DNA from 2 places in the Telluria sp. AZSoR62 genome. Region 1 is predicted to be linked to the other one. Evidence: predicted binding sites of a transcription regulator. Region 1 holds the regulator's gene; the other holds the start of a gene.
What was found. Region 1 encodes NrdR, which represses ribonucleotide reductase genes. Its sites were predicted from a motif close to CACNANATNTNGTG; they were not measured.
Positions count from the first base shown of each region.

Region 2: a site for NrdR is predicted at 5,014-5,027, ahead of AC3XQU_RS02225 (ribonucleoside-diphosphate reductase subunit alpha). Genes of this name have one in related genera too.

Region 1 is NZ_JBYTST010000009.1:57,093-64,475, forward strand. It holds gene tolQ (protein TolQ) at 1-74, opposite strand, end outside; gene ybgC (tol-pal system-associated acyl-CoA thioesterase) at 131-535, opposite strand; gene AC3XQU_RS14985 (SDR family oxidoreductase) at 858-1,604, opposite strand; ZMP/ZTP riboswitch at 1,748-1,862, shown strand; gene glyA (serine hydroxymethyltransferase) at 1,970-3,217, shown strand; gene nrdR (transcriptional regulator NrdR) at 3,274-3,732, shown strand; gene pilV (type IV pilus modification protein PilV) at 3,887-4,393, shown strand; gene AC3XQU_RS15005 (PilW family protein) at 4,390-5,328, shown strand; gene AC3XQU_RS15010 (pilus assembly PilX family protein) at 5,336-6,109, shown strand; gene AC3XQU_RS15015 (type IV pilin protein) at 6,106-6,582, shown strand; gene AC3XQU_RS15020 (GspH/FimT family pseudopilin) at 6,579-7,172, shown strand; gene ribD (bifunctional diaminohydroxyphosphoribosylaminopyrimidine deaminase/5-amino-6-(5-phosphoribosylamino)uracil reductase RibD) at 7,255-7,383, shown strand, end outside.
Region 2 is NZ_JBYTST010000001.1:503,261-510,643, forward strand. It holds gene AC3XQU_RS02215 (PQQ-dependent sugar dehydrogenase) at 1-528, opposite strand, end outside; gene AC3XQU_RS02220 (ribonucleotide-diphosphate reductase subunit beta) at 677-1,786, opposite strand; gene AC3XQU_RS02225 (ribonucleoside-diphosphate reductase subunit alpha) at 1,874-4,810, opposite strand; gene AC3XQU_RS02230 (sigma-54-dependent transcriptional regulator) at 5,304-6,755, opposite strand; gene AC3XQU_RS02235 (sensor histidine kinase) at 6,800-7,383, opposite strand, start outside.

The DNA.
Region 1 (7,383 bases):
GCCATGATCAGCTGCACCAGGATGTGGGCATTGCTGATCAGGTGGATAAACGAGAGGTCTTGGGTTGCGGTCATCGGGTGGATTCTGTTGTCGGATTATTCAGGCAGGCATGGGCGAACGTTGTGCCAACTCACGCGGCGCGCATTTTATCAGCAGCGCTGTCGGGAAGCGACCGTGGGCGCATCGTCGCGGTATCGACGCAGCCCACCTTCACGTGGGCGCTGGTCAGGAGCAGCTCGCCTTTCCAGGCTTGCTGGGCGAACTGGACGGAGGCGCGGCCGAGCTTCTCGATTGTCGTGCGAATGGTCAGCACGTCGTCGAGCCGGGCGGGCGCATGGTAATCCAGGGAGGCGCTCTTGACGACGAAAGCGGCGCCCTCCAGGTCGAGCAGCTCCTGCTGGCCGACACCCAGGGCGCGCAGCCATTCGGTGCGGGCACGTTCAAAGAATTTCAGGTAATTGGCGTAAAACACGATGCCACCGGCGTCCGTATCTTCGTAATAGATCCTGACTGTCCAGTCAAAAGCTGAAGGCATTTCCCCTGCCATTTAAATGTAAATAGGAAACATTTTACGCGATTTTTGCCGACCCTATGTGCGCTTAAGAACATAGGGGCCGGAAAAAGGTCGGACGTGCCTTTCGTTCAGGCACTACGCTGCGGCAGTAGTAGACGTGAAACATAGCCGAAAGGCCAATGACTGTAACACTTTCTAACAATTGCCGAGCGCGCGATACGGGAAGTCAACGGCTCGAGTCCAAGCATACGGTACAGCTCGCAGTGGTAGGGTGGGCAAGTCTCTTGCCCACCCTACAAGCAGACACGAATCGAACGTCACGGTGAACGCTGGCATCCCCGAATTACGTGCGCTTAATGGTAAATGGCGAAAAGCCCTGGCAAGTCGGCATCAGCTCGATACTGTTCACGTTCACATGCGGCGGCAAGGTCGCGATCCAGTACGCCGTATTCGCGATGTCCTCGGCGCTCAGCGGCGTGGTGCCTTCGTAGACCTTGGCCGCGGCCGCATCGTCGCCCTTGAAGCGCACGTTCGAAAATTCGGTCCCGCCGCACAGCCCCGGCGCCAGGTTGGTCGCGCGCACGCCGGTGCCGACCAGGTCGGCGCGCAAATTCAGGGTGAACTGCTCGACGAAAGCCTTGGTCGCGCCATACACATTGCCGCCCGGGTAAGGGTAGTGGCCGGCCACCGAGCCCAGGTTGATCACGAGGCCACTGCCACGCGCCACCATGCCGGGCAGCACCGCGCGGGTCATGGTCACCAGGCCCTGGCAATTGGTAGCGATCATCGTGTCCCAGTCTTCCAGCGGCACTTCGTGGGCGGGCAGGGTGTTGAGCGCCAGGCCCGCGTTATTGACGAGCACGTCGATGTCGCGCCAGCCGTCCGGCAGGCCGGCAACCGCGGCATCGATCGAGGCGCGGCTGGTCACGTCCAGGGTGACGGGCAGGGCGGCGTCGCCCAGTTCGGCTGCCAGGCCGGCGATGCGGTCGGTACGGCGGGCCGCCAGGATGGCCTTGTGGCCGTTGGCGACGAACACGCGGGCCATCGCGGCGCCGAAGCCGGCCGAGGCGCCGGTGATGAAGACGATCATGGTGGGTCCTGGGGCGGCGAAGTGGAAGGAAGGGAAAATTGTAGCCGAAATGGCTACAAGCTTGCTGCGGCCCCGTCACTTGTCATCAAGACAGCAGTTTCCTTGCCCTAAGGGGCTCGGATCACATACAATCTGGAGTCATTTACGTCTCACGTAACTGGCGAAACACCGTGCCGCATCCGAATGCGCGAGGCACGGCAAAGGTGGGCACCCACCGGGGAACGTGAGATGTCATCGCCGTTCGCCTGGGCAGCCACCAACTGACCGCGCCGTGTCGCGCGCGGCCTCGCGGCTGCCTTGCGCCCGCCCGGCCGCCCATCCTGCGCTGGCCCGTTGCCTGGTATTTCTCTCGATTGGAGTTTTACATGTTTGCAAAGAATCACACGCTCGCCAATGTCGACCCGGAACTGTGGGATGCCATCCAGAAGGAAAACGTTCGCCAGCAGGACCACATCGAACTGATCGCGTCCGAGAACTACACCTCGCCGGCGGTCATGGAAGCGCAGGGCTCGCAGCTGACCAACAAGTATGCCGAAGGCTATCCAGGCAAGCGCTACTACGGCGGCTGCGAATACGTCGACGTCGCCGAGCAGCTGGCGATCGACCGCCTCAAGCAACTGTTCGGCGCGGAAGCGGCCAACGTGCAGCCGAACTCCGGTTCCCAGGCCAACCAGGGCGTGTTCTTCGCCATGCTCAAGCCTGGCGACACCATCATGGGCATGTCGCTGGCCGAAGGCGGCCACCTGACCCACGGCATGGCCCTGAACATGTCGGGCAAGTGGTTCAACGTCGTTTCCTACGGCCTGACCGAGCAGGAAGACATCGACTACGAGGCCATGGAACGCCTGGCCCGCGAGCACAAGCCGAAGATGATCATCGCGGGCGCCTCGGCCTTCGCGCTGCGCATCGACTTCGAGCGCTTCGCCAAGATCGCCAAGGAAGTCGGCGCCTATTTCATGGTCGACATGGCCCACTACGCCGGCCTGATCGCCGCGGGCGAGTACCCGAACCCGGTGCCGCATGCCGACTTCGTGACCTCGACCACGCACAAGTCGCTGCGCGGCCCGCGCGGCGGCATCATCCTGATGAAGGCCGAGTTCGAGAAGCAGATCAACTCGGCGATCTTCCCCGGCATCCAGGGCGGTCCGCTGATGCACGTCATCGCCGGCAAGGCCGTGGCCTTCAAGGAAGCCTTGACGCCCGAGTTCAAGGAGTACCAGAAGCAGGTCGTCAAGAACGCCGCGGCGCTGGCCAACACCCTGACCGAACGCGGCCTGCGCATCGTGTCGGGCCGTACCGAATCGCACGTGATGCTGGTCGACCTGCGCTCGAAAGGCCTGACCGGCAAGGAAGCCGAAGCGATCCTGGGCCAGGCGCACATGACCTGCAACAAGAACGGCATCCCGAACGACCCGCAGAAGCCTTTCGTCACCTCGGGTATTCGCCTGGGCAGCCCGGCCTTCACCACCCGCGGCTTCAAGGAAGAAGATGCGGTCAAGGTCGGCCACCTGATCGCCGACGTGCTGGACAACCCGCACGACGCGGCGACCATCGAGCGCGTGAAGGCCGAGGTCAAGCAGCTGACCGACAAGTACCCGGTCTACGCCGCGTAAAGCAGCAACCACCCTGGGGCCGGCGCTTGCCGGTCCCGCTAGCACCCCCGGCGCCCATGAAATGTCCGTTCTGCCAGCATGAAGATACCCAGGTCCTCGACACGCGCGTGTCCGAGGAAGGGGACGCCATTCGCCGGCGCCGGCGCTGCGCCAAGTGCGACAAGCGCTTCACCACCTACGAGCGCATCGAGCTGTCGATGCCGATCCTGGTCAAGAAGAACGGCAGCCGTACCGAGTACGCGCCCGCCAAGCTGCGGGGCAGCCTGATGCTGGCCCTGCGCAAGCGTCCGGTGGCCGCCGAAGCCATCGACACGGCGGTGGCCACCATCGAGGAAAAGCTCCTGACCAGCGGCCGCCGCGAAGTCGATACCGGCTATGTGGGCGAGCTGGTGATGCAGGAACTCAAGCGCCTCGACAAGATCGCCTACATCCGCTTCGCTTCGGTCTACAAGAATTTCGAAGACCTGGCCGAGTTCCAGGAAGCGCTGGCCGAAGTCGGCCACCCGCGCAAGTAACACCGCTCATCGGTTCCCCGAAAACGATTGCGCCATCTCACGGCGTGCAGGTGCTCGCCTGATAACTTCGCAGCTCGCAGACGGCAGGGTTTTCTCATCCCTTGCCGGTTTCTCGACGCTGACGAAGGAGGTGGGTGTGCGCTCGCATGGGGCAATGCAAGGATTCACGCTGGTCGAAGTGCTGGCCGCGCTGTTCGTGCTGGCGGTGGGCATCGTCGGCGCCGGCGCCACGCAGCTGACGGCCGAGCGCCTGCGCCAGCACGCGGCGCGCACATCGGAAGCGGCGCAGCTGGCGGCCTCGCTGGCCGCGCGCATGCGGGCCAATGGGCCGGTGGCCGGCCTGCCCGACGCCGGCAACCCCTATCTCGCCTTGCGCTACGACGCCGCCGACGGCGCGCCGCTTGCGCCGCCGGCGTGCTTCGGCAGCACGGCATGCAGCCCCCAGCAACTGGCCGAGTTCGACCTGCACGAGATCCGCCAGGCGGTGCACGCGCACTTTCCCGGCGGACGGGTCGAAGTCTGCCGCGACGGCTCGCCCTGGGATGGCGCGACCAACAGCTTTCGCTGGAGCTGCGACGGCGACCCCGCTGCGCTGCCGGTCGTCAAGCTGGGCTGGCAGGGCACCGACGGCGCGCCCGGCTACGTGACGGTGCTGCAATGAGGGTGTCCACTTGCCGCCAGCGCGGCATGACGATGGCCGAACTGCTGGTGGCCATGACGCTCGGCCTGGTCGTGCTGCTGGCTGCCGGCAGCCTGTTCGTCTGGTCCACCCGCGCCTTTGCCGCGCAGGTGGAAACGGCGGCCATGGACGATGCGGGACGCTATGCGCTCGAGGTCGTGGCGCGCGCGGTGCGGCAGTCCGCCGCCGTCGACTGGGAAACGCACGGCAGCGGCCCGGACGCGGCCGCGCCGGCGGCGCTCGCCGGCCTGGACGCGCGGCGGGTGGCGCAGACCGGTTTCGCCATCGACAACCCGATCGCCACTGCGGTGGTGCATGGCAGCGACGTGCTGGCGGTGCGCTATCCCGGCAGCGGCGCTCCGCCCAGTGGGGACGGCACCACGCTCGACTGCGCGGGCTTTTCCGTGCACCGCAACGAGGAGGGCTGGAGCATCTTCTATGTCGCCCGGAATGCCCAGGGCCAGGCCGAGCTGCGCTGCAAGTACCGGGGCGCGAGCAGCTGGTCGGCCGATGCCGTGGTCGGCGCAGTGGACAGCTTCCAAGTGTTGTACGGGCTCGATCTCGACGCCGACGGCGCGCCCGAGCGCTACCTGCATGCCAGCGCCCTGCATGCGCTCGACGCCGGCCTGGCGCTGGCGGGCGCAACGCCCGCCGAGCGCGACGCCGACCTGCGCCGGCGCACCCACTGGAAGAAGCTGGCCAGCGTGCGGGTGGCCCTGCTGCTGCACGGCGCGCCCAGCCGGCTGGCCAATGCGGGCAGCGCCAGCTACGACCTGTTCGGGCCGCAGTACGGCGACATGGCGGGCGTGCTGGACGCCGGCACCCGCCTGCCGGAAGCAAGCCTGGCCGGGCGCGAGGCGCCGCGCCACCGCAAGGTGTTCGCCACCACCATCGCGCTGCCCGCGCGCGGCGGGTGAGGGCCGCATGCAGGCCACCACGCCGATGCGAGTCCGGCTGAAGCAGCACGGCGCAGCGCTGCTCACCGCCTTGCTGCTGATGCTCGCCATCCTGTTGACGGGGATCGCCTCGGCCCGCAGCGCCCTGCATGGCGCGCTGGCAGCGAGCAACGAACGCGACCGCCTGCTGGCCCTGCATGGCGCCATGGCCGCACTCGCCGACGCCGAGCAGGACATCGAAGGCGGCGCCGACCCGGCTTCCGCGCGCGCCGCTGCACTGGCCAGCGCAGGCGCGGCTGCCTTCAGCGACGGATGCCTCGGCGACGCACCCTACCAGGGGCTGTGCGCCCATGCCGCCAATGCGCACGACATTCACTTTGCGCTGGCCGACGGCGGCGGGCCGGGCATCGTGTTCGGCGCCTTCACCGGCGCCCGGATCCCGTCCGGAACCGGGGCGCTGGCGGCGCGGCCGCCACGCTACCTGATCGAACGCATGCCGTCGGCGCCGGACGCGCTGCTGTACCGGATCACGGCGCTCGGCTTCGGCAGCGCCGGCACGACCCAGGTCGGGGTCCAGGCCTATTATCGCAAGCTGCTGGTGGTGGCTGCGCCGCCCGCGCATCCTGCTGCACCGGGAGAGCCGCCCAACCCTGCCGGGCCGCCGCCACTGGAACCGGAGAGCCCCGAAGCCACGCCACCACCCGCACCCGGCACGCCCGGCGGCCGCGGCATACGCGTGGGCTGGCGCGAGATCGCCAACTGGCACGATGGCGTCGCCGCCGCAGCAACGGAGGCCGAATGAGGCGCACCATGCAGGCGCCACGCTTCTCGACGCGCGGCGGCTTCACCCTGGTCGAGCTGATGGTCGTGCTCGCGATCGTGGCCATCCTGGGCGCGATCGCCTATCCCGGCTACGCGGCGCACCGGGTCAAGGCCCGGCGTGTCCAAGCGCAGCTGGCGCTGGTCGAAGCCATGCAGCGCCAGGAAGCCTACCGCGCCCAGCACCATACCTATGTCGCCTTCTCGGTCGACACCGACGACCCGGACAGCCGCCAGTTCCGCTGGTGGCTCGGTTCGCAGCCGGACACCAGCGCCTACGAGCTCGACGGCCATGCCTGCGAAGGCCGGGACATCAGCCAGTGCATCGAGCTGCGCGCCCAGCCAGGCACGGTCAATGTCGATGCCGGTTTCGACGACCCCGCCTGCGGCACGCTCACCTTCGACAGCACCGGGGCGCAAGGCGCGAGCGGGGACGGCCCGCGCTGCTGGCCATGAGAGCCAATGCACGAGCCGGCAGGGGCGCATGCGCCGGACGAGCAGGCCACGCGGGCGCCACACTCGCCGAACTGGTCGTCGTGCTCGGCATCTCGGCGCTCGTGCTGGCCGCGGCCGGCCCCGACCTGCACGCACTCGTCACGGCCCAGCAGATGCGCGCCGCGTCCAGCGAGCTGCTGGGCGCGATCGCCCATACCCGCGCCCAGGCCATCGCGCGCAACGGGCGGGTCAAGCTGATGCCGCGCGACCCGCTGGGCGCCGACTGGACCCAGGGCTGGACCATCTTCGTCGACCGCGACGGCGACCGCGCGCCCAGCGAAGGCGACGAGATCCTGTCGGTGCACGGGCCGCTGGCCCCGGGCCTGCGGGTCGACTATTCCTTCACCCAGTCAGCGCCGCCCCAATACATCGCCTACAATGGCGCCGGGCGCAGCTGCAGCGATACGAATGCCAATGCTTCCCGGCTCGGTACGCTGTCGCTGTTTCACGGCGAGCATGTGCGCCGTATTAAAATCAACATGCTCGGGCGCGTACGGATGTGCAATCCGGAGCGCGACGAGGGCTGCGAGGGCGCGCAGGCGCCGCAGTAGCGCCAGCAGCAGGCTGCAGCATACAACAGCAGGACATACTTTGGCACAGGACAGCGAGCATATTCTCAACGATACCGATGGCATGGCGCTGGCCCTGGCCTGGGCCGCGAAGGGCATGTACATCACGGCGCCCAACCCGCGGGTCGGCTGCGTGATCGTGCGCGATGGCGTCGTGATCGGGGCCGGCCACACCCAGCCGGCCGGGCAGGCG
Region 2 (7,383 bases), on a different contig from region 1:
GTTGCCGGCGCTGGTGGTGGCAAACGGCGGCGGCAGATCGGTGAGCTTGATGTGGTGGATCTTGCCGGGCTGGTTGTCGTCCCAGGAGCCGCTGCGTTCCGCCGGTGCGGCACCCGGCGCCGGCGCCGCCGTCGTTGCCCCCTGCAAGGTGGCAAGGTAGTCGATCAGCGCGGCGCGGACCTGCTTGTCGGGCACGCCGACCGGCATCGTGGTGCCGGGGACGTTCCTGGTCGGGTCGGCCAGGAAGACATCCAGCTCGGCCCGGGTCCAGGTCTTGCCGGCGGCGCCGGCTTTCATCAGTGCGTTCGAATAGTTGAAACCGGGGACGCCTGCGGCCTTGCGATCGAGCACGCGGAACAGGCCGGGGCCGGCGCGCGAGGACAGGGCCGGGTCGATGCTGTGGCAGCTGGCGCAGTTGTTCTGGAAGGTGGTCTGGCCTGCGGTGACCTGGGGTGCGGCGTGGACAGCAGATGCGGCTGCGAGAGTGGCGAGCACGAGGGCATGCAGCGGCAGGGACTTGGGGTGCAAGGAATGACTCCTGAATAAACTGATCAATTCGCCATCATAGGTGAACTCGCCTATGGATGCGTGGCGGATGCGCGCCGCCAAAAGACAAAGCCCGTCACGCAGGACGGGCTTTGCTTGGCCTACCCGGCCGCAGCCGGAAAATGGGACGTCAATCCCAGTTCAACGCACCACCGGTCTGGTACTCCGTCACGCGCGTCTCGAAGAAGTTACGCTCTTTCTTCATGTCGATCATCTCGCTCATCCACGGGAACGGGTTTTCTTCGTTCGGGAACAGCGGCTCCAGGCCGATCTGCACGGAACGGCGGTTGGCGATGAAGCGCAGGTAGCCCTTGAACATCGGGGCGTTCAGGCCCAGCACGCCGCGCGGCATGGTGTCTTCGGCGTAGCGGTATTCGAGTTCGACCGCTTCCAGGAACAGGGCTTTCAGTTCTTCGCGGAAGGCCGGGGTCCACAGCATCGGGTTTTCCATCTTGATCGTGTTGATCAGGTCGATGCCGAAGTTCACGTGCATCGACTCGTCGCGCAGGATGTACTGGTACTGCTCGGCGGCGCCGGTCATCTTGTTCTGGCGGCCCAGCGCCAGGATCTGGGTGAAGCCGACGTAAAAGAACAGGCCTTCCATCAGGCAGGCGAAGACGATGATCGACTTGAGCAGCTTCTGGTCGTTTTCCAGCGTGCCGGTCTTGAATTCAGGGTCGGTCAGCACGTTGATGAACGGGATCAGGAACTGGTCCTTGTCGTGGATCGACTCGATCTCGTTGTAGGCGTTGAAGATTTCCTTCTCGTCCAGGCCCAGCGACTCGACGATGTACTGGTAGGCGTGGGTGTGGATCGCCTCTTCGAAGGCCTGGCGCAGCAGGTACTGGCGGCATTCCGGCGCGGTGATGTGGCGGTAGGTGCCCAGCACGATGTTGTTCGCTGCCAGCGAGTCGGCGGTCACGAAGAAGCCGAGGTTACGCTTGACCAGGCGGCGCTCGTCTTCCGACAGGCCGTTCGGGCTCTTCCACAGCTCGATGTCGCGCTGCATGTTCACTTCCTGCGGCATCCAGTGGTTGGCGCAGCCGGCCAGGTATTTGTCCCATGCCCATTTGTACTTGAACGGCACCAACTGGTTGACGTCGGTCTGGCCGTTGATGATGCGCTTGTCGTCGGCGTTGACGCGCTTGGCGACCAGCGCGGCATCGACCGTTTCGGTGGCATCGGCTTGTGCGGCGCGCGGTGCTGGCGCGGTGCTTGGTTCATCGTCCCATGACAACATAGTGTGCTTCCTTCTTGAATTCTAGACGGCGGCGCCCGGCGCGGTGGCCGGGCGGTTTTTCATGAGGCGTCTACGCGACGCCAACTTTTACTGGCAGGCTTCGCATTCCTCGAAACCGTCGTCGCCAGGACGCAGGTAGCAGGCGGCGCCGTCGGCTTCGTCGGCCGCGGCGGCGACCGGCGCTGCCGAGGCGGCAGGCGCTGCTGCCGGTGCGGCTGGGGCAGCATGGCCACCCGACAGGGCGCCCGAGACCGACACCGCGTTCAGCGCGCCGGTGCGGCTGGTGGATTTCTCCATGTGCGTCGCGGCGATGGTGCGCAGGTAGTAGGTGGTCTTCAGGCCGCGCAGCCAGGCCAGCTTGTAGGTCTCGTCCAGCTTCTTGCCCGAGGCGCCGGCCATGTAGATGTTCAGCGACTGGGCCTGGTCGATCCACTTCTGGCGGCGCGAAGCCTGCTCCACCAGCCACTTCGGCTCGACTTCGAACGCCGTGGCGTAGATGTCGCGCAGGTCTTGCGGCACGCGGTCGATCTTGGAGAGCGAACCGTCGAAATACTTCAGGTCGGCGATCATGACTTCGTCCCACAGGTCGCGGGCCTTCAGGTCGCGAACCAGGTACGAATTGATCTCGGTGAATTCGCCCGACAGGTTCGACTTCACGTACAGGTTCTGGAAGGTCGGCTCGATGCAAGCCGATACGCCGATGATGTTCGAGATGGTCGCGGTCGGGGCGATCGCCACGCAGTTCGAGTTGCGCATGCCGAATTCCTTGATGCGGCTGCGCACCAGGGTCCAGTCCATCGACTCGCTCGTGTCCTGCTCGAGGTAGCCGCCGCGCTCCTCAAGCAGCAGCTTGACCGAGTCCTGCGGCAGGATGCCGCGGTCCCACAGCGAGCCGGTGTACGACTCGTAGCGGCCGCGCTCTTCGGCCAGCTCGGTCGAGGCCAGGTAGGCGTAGTAGCAGACGGCTTCCATCGACTTGTCGGCGAATTCCACTGCTTTATCCGAAGCGAAGGGCACGCGCATCATGTGCAGGCAGTCCTGGTGGCCCATCACGCCCATGCCGACCGGACGGTGGCGCATGTTCGAGTTGCGCGCCTTCTCCACGGCGTAGTAGTTGATGTCGATGACGTTGTCCAGCATGCGCATGGCGATGCGGATGGTCTTCTGCAGCTTGACGTGGTCCAGGCTGTCGCCCTTCATGTGCTGCGGCAGGTTCACCGAGCCCAGGTTGCAGACGGCGATCTCGTCGGCGCTGGTGTTCAGGGTGATCTCGGTGCACAGGTTCGACGAGTGCACGACGCCGATGTGCTGCTGCGGCGAACGGATGTTGCACGGATCCTTGAAGGTGATCCATGGGTGGCCGGTCTCGAACAGCATCGACAGCATCTTGCGCCACAGGTCGAGCGCTTCGATCTTCTTGTACACGGTCATTTCGCCGCGCGCCGCCTTGGCTTCGTAGCCCAGGTAGGCTTCTTCGAAGGCCTTGCCGACCAGGTCGTGCAGGTCCGGCGTCTCGCTCGGCGAGAACAGGCTCCAGTAGCCCTTTTCCATCACGCGCTTCATGAACAGGTCGGGAATCCAGTTGGCCGTGTTCATGTCGTGGGTGCGGCGGCGGTCGTCGCCGGTGTTCTTGCGCAGGTCGAGGAATTCCTCGATGTCCATGTGCCAGGTTTCCAGGTAGGCGCAGACCGCGCCCTTGCGCTTGCCGCCCTGGTTCACCGCCACGGCGGTGTCGTTGACCACTTTCAGGAATGGCACCACGCCCTGCGACTTGCCGTTGGTGCCCTTGATGCGCGAGCCCAGTGCGCGGACCGGGGTCCAGTCGTTGCCCAGGCCGCCGGCGAACTTCGACAGCAGCGCATTTTCTTTAATGGCGTCGTAGATGCCTTCCAGGTCGTCGCCGACGGTGGTCAGGTAGCAGGACGACAGCTGCGAGCGGCGGGTGCCCGAGTTGAACAGGGTCGGGGTCGAGCTCATGAAGTCGAACGACGACAGCAGGTTGTAGAACTCGATCGCGCGCGCTTCGCGGTCCGCTTCGCGCAGGGCCAGGCCCATCGCGACGCGCATGTAGAAGGCCTGCGGCATTTCGATGCGGGTTTCGCGCACGTGCAGGAAGTAGCGGTCGTACAGGGTCTGCAGGCCGATGTAGCCGAACTGCAGGTCGCGGTCGGCGACGATGGCTTTCGCCAGCTGCTGCAGGTCATACTTGCCCAGTTCTTCGTCCAGCAGTTCGTTCTGGATGCCTTTGGCGATGTACTGCGGGAAGTAGGTAATGTACTCAGCGGCGGCGCCGGCCTGCGGCACTTCGTGGCCGAAGACTTCCTTGCGGATCGTGTGCAGCAGGATGCGCGCGGTGACCTGGCTGTAGGCCGGGTCTTTTTCCATCAGGGCGCGGGCCGCCAGGATGGCCGACTTGTGCAGTTCTTCGACCGGCACGCCGTCGTACAGGTTTTTCAGGGTCTCGGCGACGATCGCGTCGGCGTCGACGTGCTTTTCCAGGCCTGCGCAGGCGGCATTGACCAAGCCGTAGACGGCGTTCATGTCCAGCGGCAGGCGCTGGCCGCCGTCGATCACGTGGATCTGCGGCGCGGCCACGGCGCTACCGCCGGCGGCTTCCTTGGCGGCGCGGCGCTCTTCCATGCGCTTGGCGCGGTACAGCACGTATTCGCGCGCGACGTCATGCTCGCCCGAGCGCATCAGCGACAGTTCGACCTGGTCCTGCACGTCTTCGATATGGAAGGTGCCGCCGTTCGGCTGGCGGCGCACCAATGCAGCAACAACATTGCCGGTCATCTGTTCCACGAGATCACGGATGCGGGCCGACGCTGCGCCCTGCCCGCCTGCGATGGCGAGGAAGGCCTTGGTCATCGCGACCGAGATCTTGTGCGGCTCGAAGGCCACCACGGCGCCGTTGCGGCGGATCACGCGGTAGTCGCCGCGCGCGACGATCTCTGCCGGCGTGGCATTGGCCGCCGCGCCTGGGGTGACGTGGGGATTGATCGAAATGTCTTGTGCTGTTTGCATTGAGCCTCCAGGGTGGGCAGATGCCTGCCGCCATTTGTTGTTACCAGGACCGAAGTCCTACGGAATTCATAGCAAAGCGACGCCCCGCCAGCCGGAACGCCGTGCTGGCAACCAGATATGCAGGGTACGAAATCGCTGTGGAATCAGTCGCTTGCAGAGCAAGCCTCAAGTCGGGAGTGAACTAGTTTCCTTCGGCTCACTACCACTACATCTAGTGTTCGACGTTGATATGAGACTAATTGTAGTACCTGACCCAGGTCACGGCAAGTAAAGAACTTCGCAATTTTTTGCGTTTTTTTTGGTGCGCGGGGTTGACATTCAAGTAGCGCTAGAACGGCGGGGAGTATGCGGTGAGTGAGCACTAACCTTGTTCCGGCAGTCTGCTTAAAGCGTAATCAGGCTGATGCGGGGCGCATCATTCTTGTGCGTTTTGCACTGGCGAAAAGACAACAGGATGACATCGCGATGCGCGCCGCCTCATATGGAGAAGACATCAAGCCTGATCGTCCGGCGCGGAGATCTCCAGCTTCTGCATCTGGTAGCGCAGCTGCCGCACGCTGATCCCCAGCAGCGCCGCGGCCTGGGTCCGGTTGAACTGGGTCTGCTGCAGCGCGCGGCCGATGATGTCGCGCTCCACCTGGATCAGGTAGTCGGGCAGGTTGCTGGGCAAGCCGTTCGGGCCGAGCATGGCCGGGCCGGATGCCGCCGGCACCGGCGCTTCCGGCGCGATGTCGGCAACTGGCGCAGGCGCAGGGGCCGGCGTCGGGGCCGCCACCGGCTCGCGCGGCGCCTCGCTTGGCCGGGCCGCCTTCAGCGACAAGTCCCCCACTTCGATCACGCCGTCGTTGGCAAAGGCCAGCGCGCGTTCCAGCACGTTTTCCAGTTCGCGGATATTCCCCGGGAAGGAATAGGCGCGCAGGGCATCGAGCACGCCCGGGCCCAGCGCCGCCTGCCCCGGCCCGGCCAGGCGCGCCAGCACCGCGTCCACCAGCGGGGGCAGGTCGTCGATGCGCTCGCGCAGCGGCGGCAGCGACAGCTCGATCACGTTCAGCCGGTAGAACAAGTCCTGCCTGAACCGGCCCTGCTCCACGCAGCGGGCCAGATCCTGGTGGGTGGCGCTGATGATGCGCACGTCCACCGGTTCTTCGCTGGTGGCGCCGATCTTGCGCACGCGCCGCTCCTGGATCGCGCGCAGCAGCTTGACCTGCATCGCCAGCGGCAGGTCGGCCACCTCGTCGAGCATCAGGGTGCCGCCGTTGGCGGCCTGGAAGAAGCCGTCGCGTTCCTCGGCCGCGCCGGTGAAGGCGCCCTTGCGGTAGCCGAAGAACTCCGCTTCCATCAGGGTTTCGGGAATCGCGCCGCAGTTCACCGCCACGAAGGGCTTGGCGGCGCGCGAACTCTGGGCGTGGATCTCGCGCGCGGCCAGTTCCTTGCCGCTGCCAGACTCGCCGGTGATCGAGATCGGTGCGTTCGAGCGCGCCAGGCGGCCGATCTGGGCCCGCAGCGACTGCATCGCGCTGGAGGTGCCGATCATGCGCGAGCCCGGCAGGCTGCCGTCCGGCTGGGCCGGCGCGGCGTCGAGCAGGCGCAGAGCCGAGCGCACCATCACGCGCAGCGCATCGAGCGCCACCGGCTTGGAGATGTAGTCGAAGGCGCCGGCCTTGAGCGCCACCACCGCGTTCTCGGCGCTGCCGTAGGCGGTGATCACCGCGATCGGGGTCGCCTTGATCGATGCGTGCACCTCGCGCACCAGTTCCAGCCCGAGGCCGTCGGGCAGGCGCATGTCGGTCAGGATCAGGGCGTAGTCGTGTTCTTCCAGCAGCGCGCGCGCCTGGCGCAGGGTTGCCGCGCTGTCGACGTCCAGCCCCATCTTGAGCAGGGTAATTTCGAGCAGTTCGCGCAGGTCGGCTTCGTCGTCGACCACGAGGATGCGGGGTGCGGTCATGGTTTTCTCACTCTATATATAGTGCGGCGCGAATCCGGGCCATCCTAGGCCGGCTGGGCGAAGCTGATCACGAAGCGCCCGGTGGCCTTGCGCTCCCCGGTGGGCGCGGCGTCGAAGCGGTATTCGTAGTCGAGCTTCGCATCGTTGTTCAGGCACAGCTCGCGCGCCAGGTACAGGCCCAGGCCCGTGCCCTTGCTCGAAGTCGTGTAGAAAGGCTCGAACAGGTGGGCGCGCACTTCCGGGGTGATGCCGGGGCCGTCGTCCTGCACGTGCAGCTCGGTACGCCCGGCCGCGTCGCGCGCCGGGAAGATGCGGATGCTGCCGGGAGCCTTGCTGGCGTAGCGCACCGCGTTGCCCAGCAGGTTGAGCAGCACTTCGTGCAGGTGCAGCGGGTCGAAGCGCACCGCGCTCGCGCCCGGATCGCCGATATAAACTATATCACCGGCCAGGCCGTGGGTTTCGCAGAATTCGGCCTTCAGCTCGGAGAGAAAAGCGGCCAGCTGCAACGGCTCGCCATTGGGCTGCACCTTGCGCGAAAGCTGCAGGATGTCCTCGACCATGCGGTTCACCCGAGTGACGTTGTCGCCGATGATCTTCAGCAGCCGCACTTCGGCCGGGCCGTGCAGGT